One region of the Desulfitobacterium metallireducens DSM 15288 genome, then DNA from elsewhere that is predicted to be linked to it. Evidence: riboswitches for the same ligand, from Rfam matches in the RefSeq annotation. Region 1 holds a riboswitch; each other region holds the start of a gene.
The links. A riboswitch is a leader RNA that binds a small molecule or an ion and turns the genes downstream of it on or off. The one in region 1 is predicted to bind cyclic di-AMP.
Positions count from the first base shown of each region.

Region 2: linked by a shared signal. The riboswitch ahead of eam (glutamate 2,3-aminomutase) and the one ahead of DESME_RS09000 (C40 family peptidase) in region 1 are both predicted to bind cyclic di-AMP.
Region 3: linked by a shared signal. The riboswitch ahead of DESME_RS02485 (KUP/HAK/KT family potassium transporter) and the one ahead of DESME_RS09000 (C40 family peptidase) in region 1 are both predicted to bind cyclic di-AMP.
Region 4: linked by a shared signal. The riboswitch ahead of DESME_RS06020 (C40 family peptidase) and the one ahead of DESME_RS09000 (C40 family peptidase) in region 1 are both predicted to bind cyclic di-AMP.

Region 1 is NZ_CP007032.1:1,878,435-1,883,052, reverse strand. Features, by position in the region: gene DESME_RS09010 (Y-family DNA polymerase) at 1-462, shown strand, start outside; gene DESME_RS09005 (YolD-like family protein) at 449-826, shown strand; gene DESME_RS09000 (C40 family peptidase) at 1,164-2,471, opposite strand; cyclic di-AMP (ydaO/yuaA leader) riboswitch at 2,470-2,603, opposite strand; gene DESME_RS08995 (YkvA family protein) at 2,783-3,178, shown strand; gene DESME_RS15915 (excinuclease ABC subunit A) at 3,171-3,332, shown strand; gene DESME_RS08990 (putative immunity protein) at 3,539-4,066, shown strand; gene DESME_RS08985 (hypothetical protein) at 4,366-4,618, shown strand, end outside.
Region 2 is NZ_CP007032.1:807,682-812,299, reverse strand. Features, by position in the region: gene DESME_RS03905 (histidine kinase) at 1-875, opposite strand, end outside; gene DESME_RS03900 (GntR family transcriptional regulator) at 982-1,581, opposite strand; cyclic di-AMP (ydaO/yuaA leader) riboswitch at 1,713-1,838, shown strand; gene eam (glutamate 2,3-aminomutase) at 1,938-3,179, shown strand; gene mnmL (tRNA modification radical SAM protein MnmL/YtqA) at 3,231-4,190, opposite strand; gene DESME_RS03885 (VOC family protein) at 4,254-4,618, opposite strand, start outside.
Region 3 is NZ_CP007032.1:510,098-514,715, reverse strand. Features, by position in the region: gene DESME_RS02495 (amino acid ABC transporter permease) at 1-186, opposite strand, end outside; gene DESME_RS02490 (transporter substrate-binding domain-containing protein) at 274-1,122, opposite strand; lysine riboswitch at 1,230-1,411, opposite strand; cyclic di-AMP (ydaO/yuaA leader) riboswitch at 1,665-1,811, shown strand; gene DESME_RS02485 (KUP/HAK/KT family potassium transporter) at 1,992-3,998, shown strand; gene DESME_RS02480 (class I SAM-dependent methyltransferase) at 4,014-4,618, shown strand, end outside.
Region 4 is NZ_CP007032.1:1,236,847-1,241,464, forward strand. Features, by position in the region: gene DESME_RS06005 (adenosylhomocysteinase) at 1-781, shown strand, start outside; gene DESME_RS06010 (hypothetical protein) at 845-1,087, shown strand; gene DESME_RS15880 (HesB/IscA family protein) at 1,198-1,524, shown strand; cyclic di-AMP (ydaO/yuaA leader) riboswitch at 2,473-2,600, shown strand; gene DESME_RS06020 (C40 family peptidase) at 2,607-3,341, shown strand; gene uvrC (excinuclease ABC subunit UvrC) at 3,548-4,618, opposite strand, start outside.

The DNA of each region.
Region 1 (4,618 bases):
GGCAAACTGATTGTGCGGGAAATGATGGACTTGCTCTGCCTTGATCTGGTAGAGAAAGAGCTTGTGACGGCCTCCGTGTCCTTACAAGTCGGTTACTCTAACGCGCTCCGTGCTGACCCGGCAAAAGGAACGGCATCGCTTGCAACCCCATCCAGCGCCGATAGGGTGCTGATTCCTGCGGTTGTTGAACTCTATGAGCGAATCGTTGATAAGAGTAAACCCGTCCGGCGCATTAACATCTCCTGCAATAATGTGGCAGCTGAAACGGGATACCATCAGCTCAGCCTCTTTGATACGCAGGACGAAGCAGTGGAACGCAATCATAAGGTTCAAAAGGCCGTTCTCAGCATCAAGAAGAGATGTGGCAAAGATGCTGTTCTGAAAGGAATGAACTTTGAAGAAGCTGCCACCACGCGTGAGCGGAACCATCAGATTGGAGGGCATAAGAGTGGCAGCAAGTAGACCGAGAGCTAAAATGCCCGTATCCGAGCGGGCAAAGCAGTTTATGCCCTTTGCTGCCGTAAGAGGTCTCAATGAGGCTCTGGCGAAGAAAGAGCGTGATCTTGGCATTGTCCAGAAAACGGAGCTGTCCGAGGAGATGGCGGACGAACTTAACGCGAAGCTTGCCTTGCTGCAAAAAGGCAGTATTGCGACTGTTACCTATTTCTGTGATGGTGAGTATCGTTCCATAAGCGGTGAGGTATTACTTTTCAATGTGGTTAACCGCATCTTGCGCATCGCTGATACGAAAATTACATTTGATGACATTCTGGACATTTCAATGGAAGAAACAGCTGAAGAAGATTCGCGGCATGGAGTTTTATGATGTGACCAAGGTTACAATTCATAAGTCGGTTTAGTGGCTAATAACACCTATTTATTCAGTGCTACATCTCAGGTTTAAGTGATAAATACTCATACAATAAACCTCCTAAAAAAGGAGGTTTATTGTGGTATAATATGTCACACGACTATTATGATAAGAATTTTAGTCAGAAGTATTTGAACATTTAGAGCTAAATAGAATTTGATAAAAGTTACATTCCCTCAAGCATATCTAAATGAAATGCAAGATATTACGGAGGCTTTGAAAAACAGAGCTAACAAAGGCTCCACCTAAAAAGGACGTACGAAATTCAGGATTTCGTACGTCCTTTTATCGTTTAATAGCGACGGGCACCCAGATAATGTGATGCGTAATAACTTTCGTTCAAGCTATTTGTAGTCACACCACGGCGGGGGTTAGCGGCATGAACGAAACTCCCTCCACCGATATAGATTCCCACATGGGAAGCTCCAGGTCCATCGGTGTTGAAAAATACCAAGTCACCAGGGGATAAGTTATTCCGGCTCACGGAAGTCCCAGAAGCAAATTGGGCATAGGAGGTACGGGGTATTGAAATTCCCGACCCACGATAAACGTATTGTGTAAAGCCTGAACAGTCAAACCCGCTTTGGGTCGTTCCACCCCACACATAAGGCGTTCCGATCAAGCTCATAGCGTGATTGATAAGTGATGAACCATTAGATCCACGAGAAACACTAACGTTCGTAGCCCCTGAAGTTTTCGGTCCTTGAAGGACGACTTGTGTAACGGGTTGTTTTGTAACTTGCTCACTCGTTACACTGCGTTGGACATCATGACCATTTCTTTGTTCATAGGCATAAGTAACTACTTTTGATCCATTGCTCCCTGGAGTGATGACTTTCGTTTGGCCGCTTCGCAAACTCGAATCCGTTTTGGTTTCGGTATTATAAGGTATGTCTTGGGTTTCGGTGTATGTGCCTTTGCTGATCACAGTGAGATACGGTGTTGTATCCACCAATTTAATCACTTGACCGGGTTTTAACGGACTACTCTCGGTCATCCCCGGGTTTCCTGCGAGGACATCTTTAGTTAACATATCATTCTTACGAGCAACCAACCACCAAGAGTCATTTTTTTGAACCGTATACTCCTTGGTGGTGAGATGGCCATCGATCAGAAGTTGCAAGGTCTTATCGAGGGGTTGAATTTCCGAGGGAGAAGCGTCCATCGTCTCAATCGTCACCTTTTCAACAAAACTCACCGAGTCGATTTTATTTTCGGAACTCGGATCGGCAAAACTGTCCTTGTATTGTTGGAGCAAGGTGTTTGCCTCATCTTCATTTGCTAAAATAGCAACCGTAGTGCCATCAATTTTCAGGGCAACTGCGTGTTGGGTTGCTGCTTCAGTGGTTTTTTGATTGGAATCAACCAATAAGGCATAGGCAGGGGGATGGGCAAAAGCGAGGGATGATCCCACCAATACGATTGTGACAATCAAGGCTCCGCCGATAAACTGAGGAGACTTCCACGGAATACGTTTGAAAGAGACGTCTTTGAGAGATATCTTTTTCAGAGAAATCTTCTTAAAGGAAATACCTTTGAGTGAGAAACGACTGAGAAACACGATTACACGTTTGAAGCTCTGATTACTAAATTTAAACATTTGCCACCTTTTGAGCTTACGAGGTTAGTTGACGGGTTTGGGCACAGGTGTAGCCCTACGCACCTAACGGCACGATACACCCCAGTACGAGATCCCCCGTTCTGGAAAAACCAGATTCAGCTTCTATTCTTCCTTTCTTTATGTATTTAATATTAATATTCTTCATAACTTGGCAATATCCTGTAAAATTCGATTTAGTAAATAGTGTATTTTATTTCCAAGATTTGATACATGGTTTTTTACAATTTGGCAAGGAAAATAGATGCTTTTGTCGAAATTATACTCCACTAAATAAAAGTGGAGGTAGGATAATGAAAAAGTTTGATGAAAGTGCCGCAATCAATATGTTCTCTGGCTATGTTAGTAAGGGCGAAGATATTTTAAAGAATCCAAGCAAGGTTGAAGAAACCATAAAAAAGGCCTTGGAAAAGGCTAAAGAAAGTAGAGGCCCACTTGATGAAATATGGCATGATCTTCAGCTTATGTTTGGAATAGCAGGTGATTGGGTAAAAGGGAATTACAGAGAAGTACCTGTTGGATCTATCGCGGCTATTATTGGAGCATTGCTTTATTTTATATCACCAGTTGATCTGATCCCAGATGTAATTCCTGGAGTCGGTTTAATTGATGATGTTTTTGTACTTTCGATAGCCATAAGACAAGTAAGGTCAGATTTACGAAAATATGAACAATGGAAGAATGCATGAAATTTTAGTAGCCATACTCGATGTCATTCGTCATGCCGATTGGATTATTGACGTGGGTCCTGAGGGCGGTAGCAGAGGCGGTCAGATTCTTTTTAAAGGAACACCGGGTGACTTGAGAAACTGCAAGGAGTCAATTACGGCAAATTACGTGTAAAATACTTTCTATTTTGATGTGGAACGCAAATATTGTGTTCCTTTTTTTCTTGATAGGGAAGCATATCCTATTATGATTTAGGTCACCCTTCAATCGCTTTAACATAGATGTTTAAATAAGCAATAAAGGGAAAGCACTGCTCGGGAGCGAAATTAGGAAGTAATGGCACTATGGACCGGGGAATCACCCCTGATGGGAGGATGAATATGCCAAAAACACGAAAAATGTTAAGTGACTGGAACGCGCCGTATATTCAGTCGCTTGTGAAATTGATTAAAACGCAGAGCAAGTCAACACTAGCGCATTGGGCGGTTGATTATGCCGAGGGAGTTATATTGCCGCTGTGGAGCAAGCACTACCCAGACGATATGCGTCCGCAAAATGCGCTAAATGCCGCTCGGGAATGGCTTGCCGGGAAAATCAAACTACCAGAGGCTAAGAAGCAAATCCTCGAGTGCCACGCGGCTGCCCGCGAAGCCGATGGGAAGCCTGCTGCGCAAGCCGCCGCAAGGGCGATCGGTCAGTGTGCGTCGACGATTCATTCAGCACGGCACTGTATCGGACTCGCGCTCTATGGTGCGATAGCAGTTTCATATGACACTCTCGGAACCAAGGTTCCGTGGGAGCAGCTAGAGCAATGTGTCGCCGTTGAATGCGGGCGTATGCTTGATGCACTCCGTGCCGTAGCCGTTGATGATGAGCCGAACCCGGCAAAAATTGACTTGAAGTGCTGACATCGGCAGAATAACACGCGGCAAACGCGAGGAAACTTGAGCAAAACGGTTCAGAGTGATGATTGAGGAAGCTGCTACACGGGAATGAAATGGTGCGAAAAATGACCGGGTTAATCGTGGCTAGAGTAAACCGTGCTGTAGATGCGCTAGAAAACTATAAGTCATCAAGACCTATCGGTGTATGGGTACGGAGCCTTTTACCTTTGCCTATGCAGAGTATTTAACTCCTTGAGTTGTTAGGTGCTGGTGTTTTCTTAGTAAGATTAGCGAAATTGATTGAGAACTGGAGAGGTATATGAATGGATTTTGGTGAAGTCTTCAAGGATATTTCAGCGGGAATTTTGGTTACCGATGCAGATTTTAATGTGGTCTGGGCCAATACCTTCGAGGAAGATTTTTATGGAAAACCCGTGATGGGGTTGTGGTCTGTTGAGTGTCATAAGGAAGAAAATCGCCAAAAGATTGCCGACTTTGTAGCCCGGTTTAGAAGCGGGGAATTAAAATCCTTTACAAAGATAGCCTTTGGGATGGTCATTACCTATAGTAGCTATT
Region 2 (4,618 bases), 1.1 Mb from region 1:
CCAAAGCGAGCTTTTTCCAGAATCAAATAAGTATGTACAAATTTCAGCTCCTCCTCCAGGGGAATCAGGGTTCCTTTTGATTTCATTGCCCAGCGGAAGAATTCCGAAAGATATATAAGTAAACGACGTGCACGGTTCGGGTTAGTTCGACTCGTTGCAATAATCGTGTTCAGCACATTAAAGAAAAAATGGGGATTGATCTGAGCCTGCAGAGCATCAAGTTGAGCTTCTGTCGCCAGCTTAGCCTGATGATCTAATTCAGCCAGTTCGATCTGAAGACTAAGAAGTTGGGCCATTCCTAAAGCAAGCCGGATCAAATCAGGAGACAGGTGCCCATCTTTAGTTTCATAGAGTTTCACCGTGCCAACAACTTTTCCTTGAGAATGCAGAGGCACCACTACTGCAGCTGCAATAGGACAATCACAAACATTTTGACGCGGACAATTTAATTCCTTTTGTGTTCGGACGATTTTATAATTTCCTGTCCGAATCACTTCCTGGGTTGCTGCCGTCAAGATCTTATCCCCAGGATGATGTTGGTCACAGCCTACACCTAAATAAGCCAATTGCTTCGTACAGTCTGTAATTGAAACTGCAGCGACTTGACCGATCTCTTGAATAATTTTAGCCATAAATTCAGCATTCTGCGCATTAAGACCTCTTCGAAGATAAGGAAGCGTTTCGTGGGCAATCTTGAAGCTGACTTCCACATTGCGTTCAGTGGTCAAACTCCGAATCCGCCGTCGTTGATACTCAGTGTAAAGAAGCAAGTAAAGCATATTCCCGATCAGAAAAACGAGAAGAAGCCGAAGATTTTGCGAGGCTATACTCATCACAACCTCTGCTCCTAAAACCAACAAGAAAATCCAAGTCATCTGTCGCATCCCTCAATTTCTAAAGAAAACTTAGCGATAGCGATAGCTCTAGTTACACTTTAATAAAGTTAAGAGTTCGACAGTGAGGTGCGACTTCCTGTATTCATTAAAGTATTTCTTGGAGTTTTTCTCTTCCCTGCTCTGCCCCCACAACTAGAAGTACATCTCCGCTCTCAATTACAAATCCAGAATTCGGAGAGAATTGTTCAATCCCTTTTCGGACAACTGCGACAACGGTAAGGCCTGTCCGTTCTCGAATTTTGAGTTGGGTCAGGGTTTGCCCTGCCGCTACTGAATCTTTGCCCACTTCGACTTCTGCTACATCCATCCAGCGAGACATCATACGATCTGTATATAGTAAAATTTTATTCAAATGTCCCTCAATTTTTAAATCAAGTTGCCTGCGTTTCTCCATATACTCATTTAATTCCGAAAGAAACACATGAACTTCCGTTTTCTGATCAAACGCTCTCAAAAACTTTTCGGCTTGAGCCTTTGAGGTTACCGTAATTCCGATCCCTTGATTCACCATAACAACGCCTGCATTTTGCAAGATTGCAATAGCGCGGCGAATGGTTTCTGGAGAAACATTGAATCGACCCGCCAACGTCGACCGTCCATGTATTCTTTCCCCTTCTTGATATTCACTCATAACGATAGAATGGGCAATTTCGAGGGCGATCTCTTGATAACGTGACTGTTCCATTTCTACAATTCACTCCTTGAAACATTTAACTCATAAAATATCATTACCAATTATTAACTCTTCAATCCCATTGACTGGTAACAACCTTTATGTTATTATAAAGTTGTTGGTAATCAATTACAAATAATAAAAATTAAATAAGGCCTAATTCCTAAGGGGAAACGGGGGAACCACTTTTTGGGGTGAATCGCATCTTATGCGTAGAGCGTGCGCTCGAATCCGTCAGCTAACCTCGTAAGCTAGCTCGCACAAGAAGTACTGATTTTATTAATCAGCACATTCGATCTCTTAGGGGCCACTATAGGCTCCTTTTAATTTCCCAAAAGATAAGTACAACATAAAAAGGGGGAAATTCATTGGCAGTAGAATCAAAAGAATTAAATGAAAGATTGCAATCCTTACATCGTGCAAATGAGCTAAAGCTAAAGGCCATACCTTACATGAATCGTAAAGAGAAAATTCCTACAGGTTTTCTTTTAAAGGATGAATACCTTCAAAGTCGAGATCGAATCCTTACAACCTTTAAGGCTACTCTTGAGGATTGGGAAAATTGGCACTGGCAGATGAAAAACAGGATTACGGATTTGCAGATCTTGCAAGAACTCTTGCCTCTAACTGAGCAAGCAGCACAAGATATCCTTGAAGTCGGAAGAACCTATCGATGGGCTATTTCCCCCTATTATTTAAGCTTAATGGACTCTTCTAACCCATGGGATCCTATCCGTTTACAAGGTCTTCCACGGATCGAGGAACTACTGGATTTAACCGGAGAAGAAGACCCTATGGGTGAAGCTTTTACCAATCCTGCTCCTTGCATTACACGACGATATCCCGATCGGTTAATTATCAATGTCACCAATCTCTGTGCTATGTATTGTCGTCATTGCCAAAGACGCAGAAATATCGGTGAAACCGATAGCCACGAGACCCGTGCTCAACTCCAAGCCGCTTTAGACTATATCCGAGCCAATCCAGAAATTCGTGATGTCTTAATTACAGGTGGAGATGCCTTGATGTTAAGCGACCTTACGCTCCATTGGCTTCTCGAAGAATTACACTCCATTCCTCATGTAGAAATCAAGCGGATTGGTACCCGGGTCCCCGTCACCCTTCCCATGCGGATCACCGATGAACTGTGCTCCATTTTAGCGCAGTATCCGCCGATTTATATCAACACCCAATTTAATCATCCTAAGGAAGTTACAGCAGAAGCCAAAAAGGCTGCGGATAAGCTTATTTCTGCCGGAGTAGTTTTAGGGAATCAAGCTGTGCTTCTGAAAAATATTAATGATACACCCGATATAATGATACGGTTAAACCAAGAGCTTTTGAAAATTCGAGTTCGTCCATACTATATCTTTCATGCGAAACATGTCAAGGGCACACATCATTTTATTCCTAAAATTGAAAATGGTCTAGATATTATGGAAAAGCTCAGAGGATTTACTTCCGGTTTAGCCATTCCTACCTATATAATTAATGCTCCTGGTGGAAAAGGAAAAACGCCAATTCTACCCCAGTATCTACTTTCCTTAGATGATGAAGAGGCTACCCTGCGAACCTGGGAGGGAAATATTATTCACTACCCTAACTACTAATTAAAATGCACATGAGTTAAGGGCCATCTTAGGCCCTTACTTTTTTATTTTTTATGTTTCTAGATCTTTGCTAAAGGATTTACCTTGCCAGGTATCCCTCTTTAGTAATTCCCGATCTATTGCATTTAAGACTTCCCATTTTTTACGACTCCATAAAGGAGCAATTAGATCATCAGGCGCTCCATCACCTGTCAAACGGTGAATGATCATTTGCGGGGGTAATACTTCAAGAATATCGCTAACAAGGCTAACATACTCTTCAAACGTAGGTAGAGGAAACGACTCCCTTTCATATAACTTTGCTAAGGGAGTTCCTTTGATAATATGGAGTAAATGGATCTTAATTCCCTGAACAGGTAGCGCTGCCACCGCCTGAGCTGTCGCCATCATATCCTCATACGTTTCTCCTGGAAAGCCTAGAATAACGTGGACGCAAACACGTATTCCCCGATCATGAAGAGCTGCAACTCCCGCTAAAAACTCATCATAGGTATGCCCTCTTCTAACCCAATTCATTGTTCGATCGTGAATACTCTGTAGCCCAAGCTCAACCCAAAGATAGGTTCTTTGATTAAGCTCTTCCAGGTAATCTAACACTTCTTCAGGCAAACAATCCGGACGAGTTGCAATAGATATCCCGACAACGTCCTCTTGACATAGGGCTTCTTCATAGACCTCGCGAAGTTTAGAAACCGGTGCATAGGTATTGGTATAGGCCTGAAAATAGGCTAAGTACTTAGCCTTGGGCCATTTTTTACACATTCTTTCTTTAACTTCGACAAATTGTTGTTCTATTGAATGTGAGACTTCTCCAGCAAAATCTCCAGAACCACGAGAACTACAATAGATACACCCACCCCAACCTCTAGTTCCATCTCGGTTCGGACAAGTAAAGCCACCGTCTAAAGAAACCTTAAAAACTTTTTCACCAAAAGTCTCTCGCAGATGTTTATTCAACGTATTATACCGCTTCTCCCCATTTTGCCAGGCAGAAAACCGTGCAAATCCCATCTCTTCATGATCACACCCTTTAATAAAACGATTTTAATAGGAAGGAAATCCTACCTAAGATTATCAGACATCTGGAAAATGTTCAAAGGCAATCTTCAATTCTTGAAACAACTCCAACTTTTCTCCAGATGGCCCACGGAAAAAGAAATTATATCTTCCGTCGCCAATTGATTTAGGCTCTTCCTGAAGGAGTGTAACCTGATTTTGTTTTAACCATGCTACAGCCTTATTGATATCCGATACAGTGAAGGCAAGATGATTAACCCATCCGTCCTCAAAACGCTGTCCCTCTTTGATTTCAACGAGTTCTATGACCGTTCCTCCCAGTCGAAGAAAGGCAAGTTCAGAGTCTCCCGGTTTCTTCCTATATAAAAGCTCAAAGTCAAGTACCTCTGTATAAAATCGAATTCCTTCCTCTATATTGAGGG
Region 3 (4,618 bases), 1.4 Mb from region 1:
TACTCTTAAAAATTGTCTTTTCACTCCACGCTCAGGCATGGGGATCGTCCGAATAATTCCTACTAATAGCCCAATTATTGAACCAATAATTGTACCAATCAAGGAAATATAAAGGGTCAATCCAGCGCCACGAATGAACATGGGCCCGTTTTCTGAAACAATTCTTACAAGCCATTGAAAGCTCATTTTTCTCCTCCTTATGATAGAAACATCATAAAACCGACTGCATTATAATGTAGCCGGTTTTGATAATCATATTAAAATGTTCCAACCTTATTTAGTAGCGGGTTGATTCTTAATTGCCGTATCCATAATACTTGTCTGTTCTTGCTCTGAAATTCCCGCTAAGATTTCATTGATTTTAGGAGTGAGCTGACTTCCTTTAGCAATTCCCACAGCAATTGCCGTATCATCCGGTGAAGTCACAAAACCCTCTTTAAATTCAACCATTTTGAAATTAGAATTCGCAGTTTGAGCACTTACAGCTTCCGGTCGTTCTGAAACATATCCATCAATAACCCCTGATTCAAGAGCAACCCTCATTGCTGGGAAATTGTCCATCGCGGGTTGTTTAGCAACACCATTAATTTGATCAATCACTGAATAATGGAAGGTGTTTAATTGAGCTGTGATTTTCGCACCTTTGAAATCTTGAATCGAAGTCGCGCCTTGATATTTTCCGCCGTTTTTAACGACCATGACCAAATTAGATTTATAGTAGTTGTTTGTGAAATCAATGGTTTCCTTACGTTTTTCAGTCGGAGACATCCCTGCGATGATCGCATCAATCTTACCCGAAGTTAAGGCAGGAACAAGACCATCCCATTCTGTTTTAACAATAACGAGATCTTTTCCTAACCCTTTTGCAATTTTCTTAGCGATTTCTACGTCATAACCGCCAGCATATTCTGAAGTTCCCTCGATTTTAACCCCACCATTGGACGCATCCTTTTGAGTCCAGTTGAACGGCGCATATCCCGCTTCCATCCCAACCTTGAAGGTTCCATTTGTTGCGGCTGCAGGGGCTTTTGAACTTTCAGTGCTATTGCTTGATCCGCATCCTGATACCAACATGATAAGAGATAAGGAAATTACAAATAATAACGTTAACTTCTTTCTCACAAATACCCTCTCCTTTAATTCTACTAATTTTAAACCATTAAAAAAAGACCTGAGATGAACTCAGGTCTCTATTTGTATAGTTACCCTATATTCCCCCTTTTAATCCCAAATGAGATAGCTCAACTCAATAAACTGGGTAGTTTATTGAGACAGTCCTGTAGCTCTTAACTACAGACCCAGCTAATAATACTGAGAATATTATTAACTTCGGCGACCTACCCTTCTCCTTAGTTTCTCCGCATCTCAAACTCTACTAAAGACTGTTGAAAGCCGCGCCTCTACCTCACCATTAAAAGTGAGGTTAATATATAATTAAGCTCAGTCTACAACAACACATTTTGTCTGTCAACTTAGTATTCAAATTGTTTAAGACTCTAACACAAAAGTCGAGGATTTTGTAGAAAAATGAAGATATAGCGCATGTTGTTAATAATCAAACGAACTACAGTAAAATATAGGCCTTATTGGAGAATATAAAAAGTATCTGCCCAAATTTGGTGCTATACAATCTAATATATAGGGATTATTATAGTTTAAGTTAAATATAGCCAGCGCTGAATTCTATGGAAGCGGGGGAACCAAGTCCGGCTATCGATTAGCCAAATGGGGTGAATCACCGAAAGGTGACGGGTAAATTCCTTTCAATCCGAACCCGACAGCTAACCTCGTAAGCGTTGAAAGGGGGCAAAAAGCAAACCATACCCTTTGGTTTGTTATGCAAGACATTAACCCCAAATGGGGTTTTTTCTTTTTTGTGAACATCACAGTATGAAATAAACTTGTAGCTAATCGAGAAAACTTCATACGCGACTACCTACGTAAAATTGTTTATACAGAAGGCTTACAAATAGATATGAAGGGATAGAACAATGGAAAAGGCATTAAATATCTGCAAAGAACGGCCCTTAACCTTAGCTGGTATGCTCGTAACAATCGGTGTTGTTTATGGTGATATTGGTACATCACCCTTATATGTTATGAAGGCATTAGTTGAAGGTAACGGTGGATTAAGATCAATTACCCCTGAATTTATATACGGTTCTCTTTCCCTTATTTTCTGGACTCTTACCTTACTTACCACGATCAAGTACGTTCTAATTGCACTCAAAGCAGATAATCATGGAGAAGGCGGCATCCTTGCCCTGTATTCACTAATTCGAAAGCGGGGTGCCTGGCTGATTGTTCCAGCGATGATTGGGGGAGCAGCCCTTTTAGCAGACGGCGTTTTGACTCCGGCCGTTACTGTCACAACTGCTGTAGAAGGATTAAAAGGTATTCCCAGCTATATAAATAACTTTGGCTCGAACCAATCCACTGTTCTTTTGATTACCGTTATCATTCTTTGTGTCCTGTTCCTGATCCAACGAACGGGAACTGAGATCATAGGACGATTATTTGGACCCATTATGGTTTTATGGTTTCTCATGTTAGGTGTTTTCGGTATTATCCATGTTTTCGGAAACCTTGATATCTTAAAATCTTTTTCTCCCTACTATGGAATTAAACTCTTGTTTAGTGACGAAAATAAAGTCGGATTTGCAATCTTGGGTAGTGTATTCTTAGCTACAACGGGAGCAGAAGCGTTGTATTCGGATTTAGGACATGTCGGGAGAAGAAATATCTACGCAACTTGGCCATTTGTAAAGATTTGCTTATTGCTTAACTATTTTGGTCAAGGAGCTTGGTTATTACAGATCAAGGACAATCCGGGCTTTCATAAGATAATAGGATTTAATCCTTTTTTTGAGATGATGCCGTCTGACTTTCGCATCTTTGGTGTTGCCTTTGCAACGATAGCCGCGATTATTGCTTCCCAAGCTTTAATTTCCGGATCCTTTACACTGGTTTCCGAAGCCATTAAGTTGGATCTATTACCGAGATTAAGAACCTACTATCCTGCTATGTCAAAAGGCCAAATGTACATTCCAATCGTTAATATCCTTTTAATGTTATCGTGTATAGGAGTGGTTCTCTTCTTTCAAACTTCTGCACACATGGAATCAGCTTATGGGTTAGCAATTACTATTACGATGCTGATGACCACAATCTTGTTGTTTAATTATCTTCTTCAAAAAAACGTATCCAGGGTACTTTCGTTTCTAATGGTTATCCTTTTTGGAACTTTGGAAACTGCTTTTTTCATTTCGAGTGCTTCGAAGTTTTTCCATGGTGGATTTGTAACAATAATTATCGCCTCTCTCATTTTAATCATGATGGTTTTATGGTTTAAAGCGGCAAAACTTCAACAAGTTGTGTCAAAAGCCGTTTCATTGGAAGATTATATTACTAAGCTTGATCATCTTAGAAGAGATGAACATATTCCGGTATATGCCACGAATTTAGTTTATCTAACCAGCAAATCAAAACCAGGAAAGGTCAACAATGAAATTATTTATTCGATTTTAGATAAACGGCCAAAAAGAGCGGAAGTTTATTGGTTTGTAAACGTAGAAGTGACCGATGAACCCAGGACGATGGCCTACTCCGTGGAAAACTTCGGAACCGATTTTGTTTTCAAAGTGCAACTGCGTTTGGGATTTAGGATGGAACAAAAAGTGAGTACGTATTTAAGGCAAGTGGTAACCGATCTGATGGAGGCCGATGAAATAAAACAACAACCGCAAGTGTATTCTACAAATGCAGTCAACAGTAACATTGGGGATTTCTGTTTTGTTTTAGTCCGTGAAGAACTGGGTTATGATAGTGATCTTCCTTTATATGAACGATTAATCATGCAATTTAGACTCTATATAAAGGAAATTACAGTTTCTCCGGTGAGATGGTTTGGGCTCGAACATACGGATGTTAAAATTGAACACGTTCCTTTACACTTTGGAGCCCCGAGATCAATCAAACTCGAAAGAGAAACTAGATAATAGAGGTGATTGCGAATGAACGAAGCACTTTTTGACCCCGTTGCTGCACGTTATGATTCCTGGTATGATACTGAGCTTGGATCAGTATCTGATCAAGTTGAACGTCACCTGGCCCAGTCCATGTTCAAGACACCGGGTCCAAAGGTTCTTGAGATCGGATGTGGTACTGGACAATATACGAGCTGGCTTGTGCAAGAGGGCTATGAGGTCACTGCAGTCGATATTTCCGGTGAAATGATGGCTCTGGCCAAAAAGAAACTAGCGGCGATTGAGGAAAACACCTCAAAAACGAATCGTGTTCACTGGTGGCATGCTGATATTACAGAAATTCCTGATCAACTCGAAACCTATGATGGAATTTTTTCCATGACCGCCTTTGAATTTGTGCCTGAACCGGAAAAAGTATTGCAAAAACTTTTTAGTCGTTTAAAGCCCGGGGGTTGCCTAATGATCGGACTCATCGCCGGCATGAGTGCCTGGAGTGAGTACTATGCGGAATCAGCTCGCAACAAGCCCAATTCGGTCTTCGCCCGTGCTGCTCTTTATACCAAAGAAGAAATATGTTCCTGGCAAATCGGTGGTTCTGCCGAAATTGGCGAATGTCTTTTCTTCCCACCGAA
Region 4 (4,618 bases), 640 kb from region 1:
CAAAGCGATGGAACAAAATGGAGAACTTGGATTCCCAATGATTGCAGTCAATGATGCTCAAATGAAATATTTGTTTGATAATCGTTATGGCACGGGTCAGTCAGTTTGGGATGGCATTATGAGAACTACCAATCTCGTCGTTGCGGGTAAAACTGTCGTCGTAGCGGGGTATGGCTGGTGCGGTAAAGGTGTAGCTATGCGGGCCAAAGGTCTTGGCGCTCGTGTTATTGTTTGCGAAGTGGACGCTATTAAGGCTAATGAGGCTTGGATGGATGGCTTTCAAGTTATGCCAATGATCGAAGCCGCAACTCGAGGAGATTTCTTTGTCACAGTGACTGGAGATAAAGATGTTATTCGCGGTGAGCACTTTGAGGTCATGAAGAATGGCGCGATCCTTGCTAATGCTGGTCATTTTGATGTTGAAGTTAACAAAGATGATTTGAAGGCGTTAGCTAGCGAGACCCGTATTGTTCGCCCAAATATTGAGGAGTTTAAACTCGCTGATGGGAGAAAGCTTTTCTTGCTTGCTGAAGGACGGCTTGTGAACCTGGCGGCTGGGGATGGTCATCCTGCAGAAGTTATGGACATGACATTTGCTCTCCAGGCTCTGTCTTTGTATGCTTTAGCAACACAAGCTGAACCCTTGCCCGTAAAAGTGTATCCCGTCCCTCATGAAGCAGATCTACGTGTTGCTTGTCTTAAACTTGAAGCATTAGGTCTCCAAATTGATGATTTAAGTGAGGAACAGAAATCTTATTTATCCAACTGGGTTCATGGTTAAGCTTAAACGTCATGCTGGCGGGTTATACTAGGATTATCTTGAAGAGAAAGGTCGGATAATCCATTGTTTAAAACCTTATGGCGTTTATTGGTTGTTGTTGTTTTTATCTTACTTATAAAAAATACATTTACTTCTCAAACTCAAGCGTATATTATTTGGCCGGAAAATTCGAATTTCGTCGAACAAGTAAAATTTCAAATGAATCGACTTCAAGAAAATGCCCAAGATTTACCGGCCAATGTTGAAATGGAAATTAAACGCTTGTGGAAGGATCTAAAACCAGGTAATGACGCTAAACTTGTTTAAAATGTCATCTTATACTAAAGAATCAGTTTGACATTGTGCAAAATTCCATGTATCATAAGTTCATATCCAAACTAATTAAAATGATTCTAAAAAAGGAGCGCGATTGAGTTATGGTTGGTATTACAGAAATCGCAGCCCAGAAGGTGAAAGAGGTTATTGCAAGTCAGAATAAAGATAATTCCTACTTGCGTCTCTATGTCGCTGGCTTTGGCTGAGGAGGGCCGAATTTCGGCATGACTCTGGATGAGTCAAAGAATGAAAATGATATTGTAGATGAAGGTTTTGGAGTCACGATCCTTACTGAGGATAAACTGACAGAATATCTTGAAGGTGCAGTTATCGATTATGTAGAGTCTCAGTATGGTGGTGGGTTCGAAATCAAAACGAATAATCCTGGTGGTGGCTGTGATTCGGGTTGCAGCAGTTGCGGGAGTTAATTCATTAAATAAAGAGCTTTTTAAGCTCTTTATTTATTTTGCTTATATGGTGTTTATATTAATCTTTTAGGGTATATCCGCAAATTTGGGGAATATTAGAGATTAGCAGATATTTAATCTTAGGTTAATATTTCTAAACGTATCGTCATGATTGCATTCATTTTTAGAGATTCTCTTGAGTATGAATAGATAGAGGCCAGTTTTAAAGTTTCATATAACCATGTAAAATAGATATAGTATTTATTATTCCTTTGGGCAATGGTGCGTTATTCTAGTGCACGAAATGGCAATCGAAGGCGGGCCTAAGAATCCGCCGAGGGCATACCGATGAAGTTCCTGGTGGTGGCTTACGACGCCCAGTCGAGGGTTGCTGCTGGGAGTTAAGGTTCAGGGGGATCCGCAATGGCATGCGGGCGCTACCCTTAACCGTGGAGGCCTAAGTACGTGGTTCCTTTAGGGGTTACGGCTTGGGGTATGAACCTGCATTAGGAAGGAACTTAGTGCAGCGTAGCCTGCCTTGAGGTGGAAAAGTTGGGAAGGTGAGAGGGACTTGGACTATGTTGGCCGATATAGTTCAGTCTGCCGGAAATTCTTTTCTGCAAAAGAGGCTAGATTGTTAAGGAGTGTCAAGGAAAACTTCTAGAACGATAATCAGTGAGGATTGAAGTGCGGTCTCAGTGGCGATCAAGTTCTGAGTGCTGGTAACACCTCAGGTTAAGAGAAAAGGGAAACCGCCTCAAGGGAAACCTGGGGATCTTAGCGGGAAAACCTACTTGACCTAAGCCGTAATATTTTTTCACTGATGTCCTAAAGCCCAAAGGCACACCTCTCTTATGAGAGGTGTTTTTGGTTTTTAACTTTAAATTACCATAAATTAGATGGAGGAATTTAAGGCTCTTTATCGAATAATAATAAAATAATCAGTTCTGCTGAATTCTGTAGGGTTAGATCACTTGTGAGCTGAGACTACAGAGCGGGGGATTTCCTATGGGGTGAATCGCAAGTGATTGCGTAGGGCTTTACACCTTGATGCCCGAATCCGTCAACTAACCTCGTAAGCAAAGAAAGGTGGATTCCGTTTAATGATTTCATCCTCACGTAAAGTGTGGGTGGGCAGTATGACTTTGTCCAGCGTACTGCTATTCAGTAGTTTAATGGGTGCACATTACCCTGCCCAGGCTGCTGAACCTACGACTAGTTTGAAGACAATAGTATTATCATCAAACTCTGTGTCTGGATATTCAGCTTCAGCAACACGCAACAAAATAATTGCTTCAGCGGGAAAAACTCAGACTAAACAGGCTGAGCCTACTCCAAAAGTCCAAGTTGCCGTAGCTGAAGACAGGAAGGCAGAAGTTGCAAAGACTGAAACGAAGAAAGAAACTGCAAGTAAGCCAAAGCAAGTTGCAAGTGCAACTAAACAACAAACACAAGTATCTCGGAGTAGCAGTACTGATTCTTCCAAATTGGTAAGTAACGCAATGAGCCTTATTGGTACCTCTTATGTATTTGGAGGAACAAGCCGGAGCGGTTTTGATTGTTCTGGTTATACCCAATATGTGTTTAAAGGGTCAGGAATAAGTTTGCCACGTACTTCTTACGCTCAATTTGGAGTAGGGTCTGCAGTTTCTCGCAATCAATTACAACCTGGAGACTTGGTGTTTTTCTCGACTTATGATCAGGGAGCTTCCCATGTTGGAATCTATGTCGGTGGAGGAAGTTTCGTTCATGCCTCAAACAGTGGAGTTAGAACCACAAGTTTATCGGAGAGTTACTATGCTTCCCGTTATATGGGAGCAAGAAGAGTCACAAACTAGTACAGAGGGCATAAAAAGAGAGTAGCAATTTTGCTACTCTCTTTTTATGCCTTTCTCAAAGCTGACTGGGAAGCCAGGGAACTGGTTTATAGCCAGAGCACTCCCCACCGGGCTCGGCAGATGTTAAATTATGAATATAAAAGTCGGTTTTAGTGCACTGCTGGGTTCGCTTAAAATAGCACTCACGGCACAGTTCCACACGATAATTAAGAATCACGTTTCTTTTCCTCCTGAAAGTGCTGATAGATGATTTCGGCAATCTGAGCGGGTAAGCCTGCTTTCTGGAGCTCTTCTAAACTGGCTGTACGAACCTTAGCCGTTGATTTAAAGTAGCGGAGAAGGGTTTGACGACGTTTGGGACCTACTCCAGGGATTCCATCTAATTCGGATAGGATCATATTTTTGGCGCGCTGTTGGCGATGGAAGGTAATCGCGAAACGGTGAACTTCATTTTGGATGCGCTCTAATAAATGAAAGGTAGGCGAATTCTTTTCAACTATAACAGGAAGTCCTTTTTCATTGAGCAAACCTGCTGTTTGGTGATGATCATTTTTTACCATACCCGCAATGGGGATATTTAACTGGAGGGAATGGAGAGCATCAAGAGCAGCACTAATTTGTCCTTTACCTCCATCGAGTAGTATCAGGTCCGGGAGGTGTGAGTTTTCTTGTTTAAGGCGGTTATAGCGGCGGGTTATAACTTGGCGCATTGCTGCGGTATCGTCCATATTGGCCATCGGATAAATTTTAAACTTACGGTAGTTATGGCGATTGGGCTTACCGTCCAAAAACTGAACCATGCCAGCAACGGTGTTTGTACCCGCAGTATTTGAAATATCGAAGGATTCAATGATACGGGGAGCAGAAAGATTTAACGATTTCCCCAAATCATCTAAAGCTTGCAGGTTCTCTTCGATATGTCGCACCTCAAGTGTAATTTGGTCATGCAACGTTTTTTTAGCATTTTCCATCGCCATATGCACTAAGTCGCGTTTCTGTCCTTTTTGGGGAGCTAGGATCGGAAAGAGCCGAGATAAGAGCGTAATATCAATTGGCGGAACAAGGATTTCCTGAGGAAGGGTGATCTTGTCTGTGTAAAATTGAGCTACGAAGGAAATGAAAGCTTCTTCTGGGTTTTCAAAGAAAGGAAAAATAAAGTTGTCTCGGGATAACAACTTGCCTTGACGGAGGTAGAAGACTTGAATACAGATTTGATCTTTAGTGACAGAATAACCTAAGACATCCCGATCCACAAAATCGTTGAGGGTAATATTTTG